DNA from 3 places in the Pararhizobium sp. LjRoot238 genome. Region 1 is predicted to be linked to each of the others. Evidence: riboswitches for the same ligand, from Rfam matches in the RefSeq annotation. Region 1 holds a riboswitch; each other region holds the start of a gene.
The links. Region 1 has a riboswitch for cobalamin ahead of cobU (bifunctional adenosylcobinamide kinase/adenosylcobinamide-phosphate guanylyltransferase). Riboswitches for the same ligand answer to the same signal wherever they lie in the genome.

Region 2: linked by a shared signal. The riboswitch ahead of ACSQ3F_RS28450 (ABC transporter substrate-binding protein) and the one ahead of cobU (bifunctional adenosylcobinamide kinase/adenosylcobinamide-phosphate guanylyltransferase) in region 1 are both predicted to bind cobalamin.
Region 3: linked by a shared signal. The riboswitch ahead of ACSQ3F_RS01495 (aromatic ring-hydroxylating oxygenase subunit alpha) and the one ahead of cobU (bifunctional adenosylcobinamide kinase/adenosylcobinamide-phosphate guanylyltransferase) in region 1 are both predicted to bind cobalamin.

Annotation. Positions count from the first base shown of each region.
Region 1 is NZ_CAXUPP020000001.1:3,133,627-3,136,893, reverse strand. It holds gene cobW (cobalamin biosynthesis protein CobW) at 1-775, opposite strand, end outside; gene cobU (bifunctional adenosylcobinamide kinase/adenosylcobinamide-phosphate guanylyltransferase) at 779-1,303, opposite strand; cobalamin riboswitch at 1,446-1,817, opposite strand; gene ACSQ3F_RS15215 (cobyric acid synthase) at 1,866-3,267, opposite strand, start outside.
Region 2 is NZ_CAXUPP020000005.1:151,550-154,816, reverse strand. It holds gene ACSQ3F_RS28460 (multidrug effflux MFS transporter) at 1-306, shown strand, start outside; gene ACSQ3F_RS28455 (SDR family NAD(P)-dependent oxidoreductase) at 462-1,256, shown strand; cobalamin riboswitch at 1,336-1,577, shown strand; gene ACSQ3F_RS28450 (ABC transporter substrate-binding protein) at 1,613-2,671, shown strand; gene ACSQ3F_RS28445 (FecCD family ABC transporter permease) at 2,764-3,267, shown strand, end outside.
Region 3 is NZ_CAXUPP020000001.1:275,791-279,057, forward strand. It holds gene ACSQ3F_RS01490 (2Fe-2S iron-sulfur cluster-binding protein) at 1-282, opposite strand, end outside; gene ACSQ3F_RS01495 (aromatic ring-hydroxylating oxygenase subunit alpha) at 284-1,528, opposite strand; cobalamin riboswitch at 1,647-1,844, opposite strand; gene ACSQ3F_RS01500 (DUF6656 family protein) at 2,200-2,802, shown strand; gene ACSQ3F_RS01505 (diguanylate cyclase domain-containing protein) at 2,821-3,267, opposite strand, start outside.

The DNA of each region.
Region 1 (3,267 bases):
CGTGATCGTGCTCCTCGCCGTTTTCATGCTCCATTTCATGATGGGACTTGCGGTTGGCGATGTCACTTTCGGTGCCGACGCCGAGACCGAGAAGCACGGCGGCCGAGACTTCGCCGTTCTTCGCCTCGATCATCGACGGCTTGCGGCTGGTGCGTGCGGCGACTTCCTTGCGCACGAAGGCGAGGCCAGTGGAATCGAGCAGGTCGGTCTTGTTGAGAACGATCAGGTCGGCGGCAGTGAGCTGGTCCTCGAACAGTTCCTCGATCGGGCTTTCGTGATCGAGATTGTCATCCTCGACGCGCAGGGCATCGACCTTGTCGTGATCATCGGCAAAGCGGCCGGCGGCAACGGCGGCACTGTCAACGACGGTGATGACGCCATCGACGGTGACTTCGCTGCGGATATCCGGCCAGTTGAAGGCGGCGATCAGCGGTTGCGGCAGCGCAAGACCGGACGTCTCGATGACGATGTGGTCCGGGCGGCTCTCGCGCTCGAGCAGCTTCGTCATGGTCGGGATGAAATCGTCGGCGACGGTGCAGCAGATGCAGCCATTGGTGAGTTCGATGATGTCGTCCTCGCTGCAGGCTTCGGCGCCGCAACCCTTCAGCACGTCGCCGTCAACGCCGAGATCGCCGAACTCGTTGATGATCAGCGCGATGCGCCGGCCATCGGCATTCTCCAGGATGTTGCGGATCATCGTCGTCTTGCCGGCGCCGAGGAAGCCGGTGATGACGGTTGCCGGGATCTTGCCGTGAGCGGCTTTTGCTGTGGTCATGGATCAACCCTTCATTTTCAGCGGCAATCCGGCCGCGATAAAATAGACTTCCGCGGACTTCTCCGCGATAAGCTGGTGCAGCCGGCCGGCATGGTCGCGGAAATCGCGCGCCATGCGGCTTTCCGGCACGATGCCGAGCCCGACCTCGTTCGAAACGAACACGAGCCGCGCCTGCGCCTGCGGCAGCCATTCTGCCAGGTTCTGAAATCCTGCCGCCAGGTCGCGATCCTCCATCATCAGATTGGTGACCCACAGGGTCAGGCAATCGATCAGGATGACGCGGCCGGGCGCGTCGATCGCTTTCAGGCAGGCGGCAAGTTCAAGCGGTTCCTCATGCGTCTGCCAGTCTGGTCCCCGCCGTTCACGATGCTCGGCAATCCTTGCCTGCATCTCCCCGTCCCACGGCCTTCCCGTCGCGACGTAATGCATGTCGAGACCCGACGTGGTGACGAGTTTTTCGGCGAACGTCGATTTACCGGAACGAGCGCCGCCAAGAACCAACACGGGTCCTGTTTTCGTCGATGTCATGAAACGATCCCAGCCTTAATGTTCGCGGGGAAATACGCAGGCGCTGAGGCGAGAAACGCAAAAATGGCCGCTGGGGGAGCGGAACGAGAAAGCCATGACAACCTCCGTGCTGGCATCGGGAGTGTCTCTCCCTGGATCGGGCACGATGCCCTTCAGGATGGCAGGTCTCCTGGCTCACGGCGTCACGAACCTCGTCAAAGGCCCGAACGGGTCCGCCTCGCCTTCCCGGAGTTTTTCGACATCACGAAGAGGTGGACGATTCGTAGAGATAGAGGCGTCCGGCCCCGGCTGATCGTGGTGCCACTCCAGTGGCTTTTCCGGTTGGACCGGCCATTCCGCGGCCGCACCACGCGGCCTGTCCGGAATACCGGTTTTCCCGGATGGCGAACCCTGACCGTTCTACAGTCGCGGGGTCGGCTGCGATAAGAATGCCCGGCTTGGGTCCATCCCTTCACATTCCCATTTACTCCCGAACCGAAACGCCGGTCCGGGAACCATCCAATGGCTGATGATTAGGCGCTCGGTCGAACCCTGTCAATTGAAAGACCGGCTGCTCGAGGCTTCACGGCATCAATGAATCGAGCCACCGCGCGTCGAGTGCCGTTTCGAGTTCGGCCGCGACATCATCGAGCGCCCGATCGACGGACTGACGATAGTTTTCGCCGCCGCCTTCGATGCCGAAACTTTTGAGAAGGGCGGCGCGATAGGCGTCGCTGGTAAACAGGCCATGCAGGTAGGTACCGCTGACCCTGCCATCCGCCGAGACGGCCCCATCGGCGCGGTGGTCAATGATCACGGCAGGACGAGCGCAGTCCGATCCAGTCGTCCGGCCCAAGTGGATTTCGTAACCCTCCAGCGCCACATCATAGACGGCCGAACGGGCATTGCTGTTGCGCACCGTCTTTTCCGGCGCCATTTCGGTTTCGACGGACAGAAGGCCCAGCCCCTCGATCTCGCGCACATTTCCCTCAATGCCGTGCGGGTCGGTAACGCGGCTTCCGAGCATCTGGTAGCCGCCGCAGATGCCGATGACGTGGCCGCCGCGCCGCACATGCGCCTGAAGATCGCGGTCCCATCCTTGAGCGCGAAAATCGGCGAGATCGGCGATCGTCGCCTTCGAGCCCGGAATGACCACCAGGCCGGCATCGACCGGGATCGGCTCTCCGGCGCGGACGAAGACGAGATCGACCTCCGGTTCGGCGGCCAGCGGGTCGAGATCGTCAAAATTGGCGATACGCGACAGGACGGGAACGGCGACCTTCAGCGCCTTGCCGCCGCCCCGCGCCAGTCTTTCCAAGACGACCGAGTCCTCGGCCGGCAGGCGCCCAGCGCTCTTCAACCAGGGAACGACGCCGAAACACGGCCAGCCGGTAAAGCGCTGAACAGCCGCGACGCCGTCATCGAAAAGCGAAACGTCGCCCCGGAACTTGTTGATGAAATAGCCACTGATCATTCGCCGGTCTTCATCGGACAGGATGGTATGGGTACCGACCAGCGATGCGATCACACCACCGCGGTCGATATCGCCGACAAGCACCACCGGAACGTTGGCGCGCGTGGCAAAGCCCATGTTGGCGATGTCGCCGGCGCGAAGATTGATCTCGGCGGGCGATCCCGCCCCTTCAACGATAACAAGATCACGCCCGGCACCGACCGTTTCGAAGCTTTCCATGACGGCGTCCATCAACTTCGGTTTCAGGGCCTGGTAGTCCCGTCCTCTCGCCTGCCCTGCCACCTTGCCCTGCACGATGATCTGGCTGCCGGTATCCGACTGGGGCTTGAGAAGGACCGGGTTCATGTGAACCGAAGATGGTACCCGCGCGGCCATCGACTGCAGCCATTGGGCACGGCCGATCTCGCCGCCATCATCCGAAACGGCAGCATTGTTGGACATGTTCTGCGGCTTGAACGGGGCAACCTTTACCCCGCGATTGCTCATGAGCCGGCACAGGCCCGCCACGAGT
Region 2 (3,267 bases), on a different contig from region 1:
GGCTTCAACCAGTTGCCCGTGTTGGCTGTTTTCCTCTTCGTCGGCTATGGCTGTCTTGGTCTTGTCATCCCGACGACGGCGGTTCTGGCGCTGGAGGATCACGGCGAGATCGCCGGCACGGCCTCGTCGCTGATGGGAACATTGCATTTCGTCACGGCCGCTGTCGCCATGGTGGTTGCGTCGGTCTTCTTCGATGGCACCGCGGTGCCGATGGCGATGGGGATAGCGCTGTGCGCCGTCGGCGCGCTGTTGCTAACCCAGGCGACGATCGGCCGCCGCCGTGCGGTGGCTGCTGCAGCCGAATAACCGCGGATCATCGATCGCGTGGAATGCCAGAGGCCCGGGCGATGTTCCGGGCCTTTTGCTGGTCGGGCGGTCGTCCGCCGAAGCTGGACAATTCCGGCCCGAGCGTTATCTCGCTTCCGGAATGAATGACGTGGACCTGAAACCGGGGGCGACGCATGGCTGGCCAGCTGAACATGTGGCAGGGGATCCGGATCCCCGATCTCGACGGAAAAGCGGTTCTGATCACCGGTGCATCGACCGGCATCGGCGCCGCGCTGGTGCGGGCGTTTTCTGTCCAGGGCGCAAGCGTCGCGATTCACTACAATGAGAGCCGCCAGGCGGCAACCGACCTGCTGGCGGAGGTCGAGGCCGCCGGCGGCACGGCGGTGCTTGTCCAGGGCGACGTATCCGCGGATGGGGTAACTGAACGGGTGGTCGAGGAGGCCGCCGGTCATTTCGGCCGGCTCGACGGGCTGATCAACAATGCCGGTGGCATGCTCGGTCGCGTCGCGACCGCCGAAATGAGCGATGCGCACTACCAGCGCGTGATGGATCTGAACGCCCGCTCGGTGCTTGCCGGGACGCGGGCCGCGCATCCCTGGCTGCGCAAACAGGGCGGCTTCATCGTCAATACGACGTCGATCGCCGCCCGCAATGGCGGCGGCAATGGCGCTATTCTCTATGCGGCGGCCAAAGGCTTCGTATCGACCATCACCCGCGGCCACGCCAAGGAATTTGTCGGCGACGGCATCCGCGTCAACGCCGTGGCGCCCGGCATCATCGCGACGCCATTCCACGAACGCTACACCAGCCCTGACATGCTCGATGCGCAACGGCGTACCGTGCCGATGGGCCGGGTCGGCTCGCCGGAGGACTGCGTCGGCGCCTATCTCTTCCTGGCATCGCCCATTTTGTCCGGCTACATCACCGGCCAGATCATCGAGGTCAATGGCGGCCAGTTGATGCCTTAACCGCACGGCGGTGCTTCAGGACTGGTCAATCGCGCGGTTGACAGCGGCACCGTTCGCCTTGACGCCGCCGCCGCGCTCGGACTACATCATTGCCGACGGTTCCCCGATGGATGACTTCGAGGGGATTAATAGGGAACACGGTGCGGAAGACCCAACAGGGACCAAGACCGTGGCTGCCCCCGCAACTGTAAGCGGATTGCCGATCGTCCTTGTGGCGCCTTTTTGAGGCACCATGCCACTGCGAGCCTCTGGTCTCGCGGGAAGGCAGACGCAAAGCACATATTCGCAAGCCAGGAGACCTGCCGTCGAAAGCAATATCCACTCACCCGGGCGGGGTTGCCCGGAAAGGAACCGTCATGATCGATTTCGACCGCCTTGCCGGGCGCTTTGTCGCCTTTTCCCGTATCCTCGCGCCGATTTCCGCAACAGTCGTTGCGTTGGGGAGCCTTTGCACACCGGCCGCGGCTGCGCCGACGCGCTATCCCCTGGAAATTGCCAATTGTGGCCAGACCGTCCGCTTCGAGAAGCCGCCGGAGAAGATTGTCTCGATCGGTCAGGGCATGACCGAAATCCTGTTCTCGCTCGGCTTGGCCGACAAGATTGCCGGGACCGCCGTCTGGGTCGGTCCGGTGCTGAAAGAATATGAGGCCGAAAACCGGAAGATCAAGCGTCTTGCCGACAACGATCCGAGCTTTGAATCCGTCGTCGGCGAGGCGCCGGATCTCGTCGCCGCCGAATTCGAATGGCATGTCGGGCCGCAAGGGTCGGTCGCCAAGCGCGAGCAGTTTTCAGGCCTCGGCATCAACACCTATGTTTCGCCGGCCGATTGCGTCGCCAAGGTCAACACGGATGGCGGCGATGGCGTGCGCAGGCAACTCTTCACGATGGACCTGATCTACCAGGAAATCCGTGAGTTCTCGGAAATCTTCGACATAAGGGATCGCGGCGATGCGCTGATCGCCGACCTGAAAAAGCGGGAATCCGACGCTGTCGCTTCGATCGGTGGAAAGCTCGGCGAGATTCCCGTCGTCTTCTGGTTTTCGAGCAAGGAAGTCGCGGGCGACGCCTTCATCGCCGGCAAGAACAGCGCTCCAGCCTATATCCTGAAGACGATCGGCGTCAGGAATGTCGTGACGACCGAGGAGGAATGGCCTCTGGTCGGCTGGGAAACGATCGCGGAGGCCAATCCGTCCGTCATCGTCATCGCCACCATGGACCGCCGGCGCTACGCGGCGGACGATCCGGCGGTGAAGATCGATTTCCTGGAGAAGGATCCGGTCACCAGCCAGCTGGATGCGGTCAAGAACAGGCGCTTCGTCCGGATGGATGCGCAGTCGATGAACCCGACAATCCGCACCATCGATGGCATCGAGACCCTGGCGCAAGGCATCAAGACATTCGGGTTGTCGCAGTGACACTTGCGGCTATCGGTCAACCTGTGGTGACCGGCGAAAGATGGTGGGCGCGCCTGGCGCTCGCCATCCTGACGCTTGTCGCACTCGCCTTCATGGTCAGCCTCGCCGTCTCGATCGGCGAGATCTCCATCCCGCTCACAACAACCGGCAAGGCCGTGGCCAACCGGATTTTCGGCGCGTCCTTCGAACTCAGCCGCATCCATGAGGGCATCGTCTGGGACTATCGGCTGAGCCGTGCGCTTCTTGCCGCGAGTTCCGGTGCGGCCCTTGCGCTGTCCGGCGCGATCCTGCAGGCGCTGCTGCGCAATCCGCTGGCCGAGCCTTATGTGCTCGGCATTTCCGCCGGCGCATCCACCGGGGCGGTCGCGGTCATGATCCTCGGCTTCGGCTATGGCGTCCTGACGTTGTCAGCCGGCGCTTTCATCGGCGCAATCACGGCCTTCGTTCTCGTCTCGGCACTCGCGGCAGGGGCCGGCGGAGGAGCGGACCGGATCATTCTGGCGGGGGTAGCGGGATCGCAGCTTTTCACCGCGCTGACGTCCTACATCGTCACCACATCGGCCAATGCCGAGCAGGCGCGCGGCGTCATGTTCTGG
Region 3 (3,267 bases), 2.9 Mb from region 1:
GCTCGATGCCTGCGCCTTGACGGTCACGGCCACCGAGAAGGGCCGCGACGGCGTCGAAGACAGCGTGTAGGTGCGCATCACCGGATCGTCCGGCTTAACCGGCAGCTCAAGCGTGACGAACTGGCCCGGCAGGTAGCGGAACCAGCTGTCCTTGTCGGCCTTGAAGCCGAAGGTCATCACATCCGGAGCCTCGGCGGTGACGGAGATGCATTCCAGGAGATGCTGCCGGTCGTTGAACGGCAGCAATTCGTCGAAGTGCCGGAAGGATGAAGCAATCGTCATGTCAGGCAACCCGGACCAGAGGGGTGGAGGCTCCGTGCAGGCGATCCTGCATGAAGTTGACGTACCATTCGACGAACTGCATCACGCCGCCTTCATGCTCCTGCGAATAGGGGCCGGGCTGATAGGCGGGCGAGCGGATGCCGAAGGCGTTTTCCTCGACGATCTGGCGGTCCTGATCGTTGGTCTCGGTCCAGACATGCGTCAGTTCTTCAAGGTTATAGTCGACACCTTCGACGGCGTCCTTGTGCACCAACCATTTCGTCGTCACCTGGGTCAATTCAGGGCCGAGCGGCAGCACGCGGAAGGTGATGGCGTGGTCGGCCAGAATGTGGTTCCAGGTGCTCGGATAGTGGAACATCAGCAGCGTGCCGATATGGCTCTGGCTGACATCGTCGGAGAGTTGACGCTTGACGGCGCGCTTGCCGGACATCGTGTAGCTCTCGGCCTCCTGGATCAGCGGCATGCGGGCGACGCGGAACTGACCGGTCGGCGACATCCTGAACTCGCTCGGCAGGCCCTGGGCCTCGCATTTCGCCCAGTGCTCGGCGATGATCGGATCGTCCTTGGCGCCCTGCACGCCGGTCGCGGTCGGCGCTTCCGGATAGGTGCGGCAGAGCTCGGGATGGTTGGCGGCGCAGTGGTAACACTCGCGGTTGTTTTCCCAGACGAGCTTCCAGTTGCCCTTTTCGATGATCGTGCTTTCGAAGGCGACCTTGGTGTCCTTCAGGTTATGCGGCGTCACATAGGACGACACCATGTCGCGCATCGGCTGGAAATCCATCGGCTCCTCGGCGAGGCAGATGAAGATATAGCCGCCGATGGTTTCGCAATGGATGGGCTTCAGGCTGTGCTGCGCCTTGTCGAAATCCTCGCCCATCTGGCGTGCGAAGAGCAGCTTGCCGTCGAGCTCATAGGTCCACTGGTGATAGGGACAGACAAGCTTGGCCGACGAGCCCTTCTGCCCGGCACAGACGCGCGAACCGCGGTGGCGGCAGGAATTGTGAAGCGCCCGGACAGCGCCCTGGCGATCGCGGACGACGACGACCGGATAATCGCCGACCTGGACGGTGAAATAGTTGCCGGCCTTGGGGATTTCGCAGTCATGACCGATGAACAGCCAGTCCTTGTACCAGATCTGCTCCATGTCGAGCTTGTAGAGATCGGGATCGGTGTAGAAGGCCTGTTCCAGGCTGTGCCCGTCGCGGCGGGTCTTGAGTTTGCGGAGGACTTCGCTGCGGAGATCCATGTTCGTTTCCTTGTGCTCGCCACTTTTCGGTTGAGCGAGCAGGAAAGGAACCACCGCCGCGCCGGGAGTGCGCGTGGATATACTGGTTCTCCTTCCGGCTGCCCGCCGCAACCCAGACATCAATTTCACAAACAAGGCTGGTTTCCGGGCTCAGGAGCTGTCCTTTCGGACCGTCGCGGCGCCTTCCCGGATCTCTCCAGTGGCCTTTTGCCGAGGTTTCGCTCCACCACCGTTGCGGGGGCAGCGCCGGATTTCGACCGGCTTCCCAATTCTCCGCCCTCCCTATAAAGGCGGCACCTTGAGTGTCTTCATCTAATCTGCAGATCTGGCCGGACAGCCGCCGATTAGCGACATCCGGTTCCAGAATGGCGACACACGCACAGTTGCGTTTCCAGATGACCGGAGTGGCTATTTTATAAGCAGAAACAACGGAGTTTCCTGATTTTTCGGCAGATGGCGCCTTTTCCGCCACACACCGCCAAATTCTGTGCAGAGACTGTCTCTTTGCGACATATTGCGGCGCGACGGGCCGGTTGAAAGCGCAAGCCTCGCACCATGGAGGGCGGGTAATGCTTGGAAAGACTGCATTAACCCTCGCAATGTAGCTTTTCCTCATGAACGTTTCCGCCGCGGTGTGCCCCAGCACTCCGACGCAATCCTGGTGCAGGCCGATGGCAAACTTGAGATATTTCGACGCTGCTGCCGTCAAGAAACCGGTTCAATCGCCGAAGAGCGCTGTCCACACCGAATTCCTGCGCACCGGGCGCATCAACCGGCCGCAGCAATGGAGCGCCGAGGAAAAACGCTACCTAACCCATCAGGAAGTGGCCGCCCGCACCGGCCGCAGGCTCGAGGCTGCCGGCACCGTAACGCACGAACGCATCAACGGCTTCCATGCCTCCATCCGCTTCCCGAAGCTGATTTTCCATCGCACGCTTTCGGGCAGCCCGCATCTCGGCTATTGCCACGTGACCGCGGCGCGGACGAAGTTCGCCAAGTTCGACGATGTCCGGTGGTCGTTCTACATCGCCAACTTCTTCTCCGACATCGGCGACGACGAGCACTTCTTCGAGAAGATCAAGATGGGCTATTCGCGAATGTATTTCGCCGTCGCGACCGAACTCGACGCGGAGGAAGGCAAGCTCACGCTCAACCGCAGCGTCCACGAAAACGGCCTCCTGTTTCGCACTCGCGATCCGAAGGAAGCCCTGAAAAACGTGCTTTTGCTCGGCGCCTGCAACGAACAGCTTCGCAAGATCATCAACAGCCTCTGACGCTTTCGCGGCAGCCGCCTATCGCTTGTAGATCAGCCAGTCCCGCCCCGCCGGCTGCTCGTCCTCTGCTCCGTGAACGACGGTATAGTCGCCGCCCTTGGCCTGTGCCTTGGCAAGCGCCTTTTCGGCAGTTCCCACAAGATCGAACGCATTGCCGGCGCTGTGCGACATGCACACGCCGACTGAAAGCGTGACGCTGCCAAGGCTGCGGCCGGTTTTCGGATGCTTGAAATGGACGCCGCGCAGGGCCGAACGCAGCAGCGCCATCAGGCGCACGACTTCGCGCTCCTCGCCCGCATTGATCAGGAAGCCGAAGCGGACGCCGTCGAAACGCGCCGCCAGTTCGCTCGGCGGAAAGGCCTGCTGGGTGATGCCGCCGATATGGCGGGCGAGATGATCGGCGATCGCGGCGGCCTGTTCACCGGAGAGCCGCTGGCTGGTATCCGGCTCGGCAATCGCAACGCC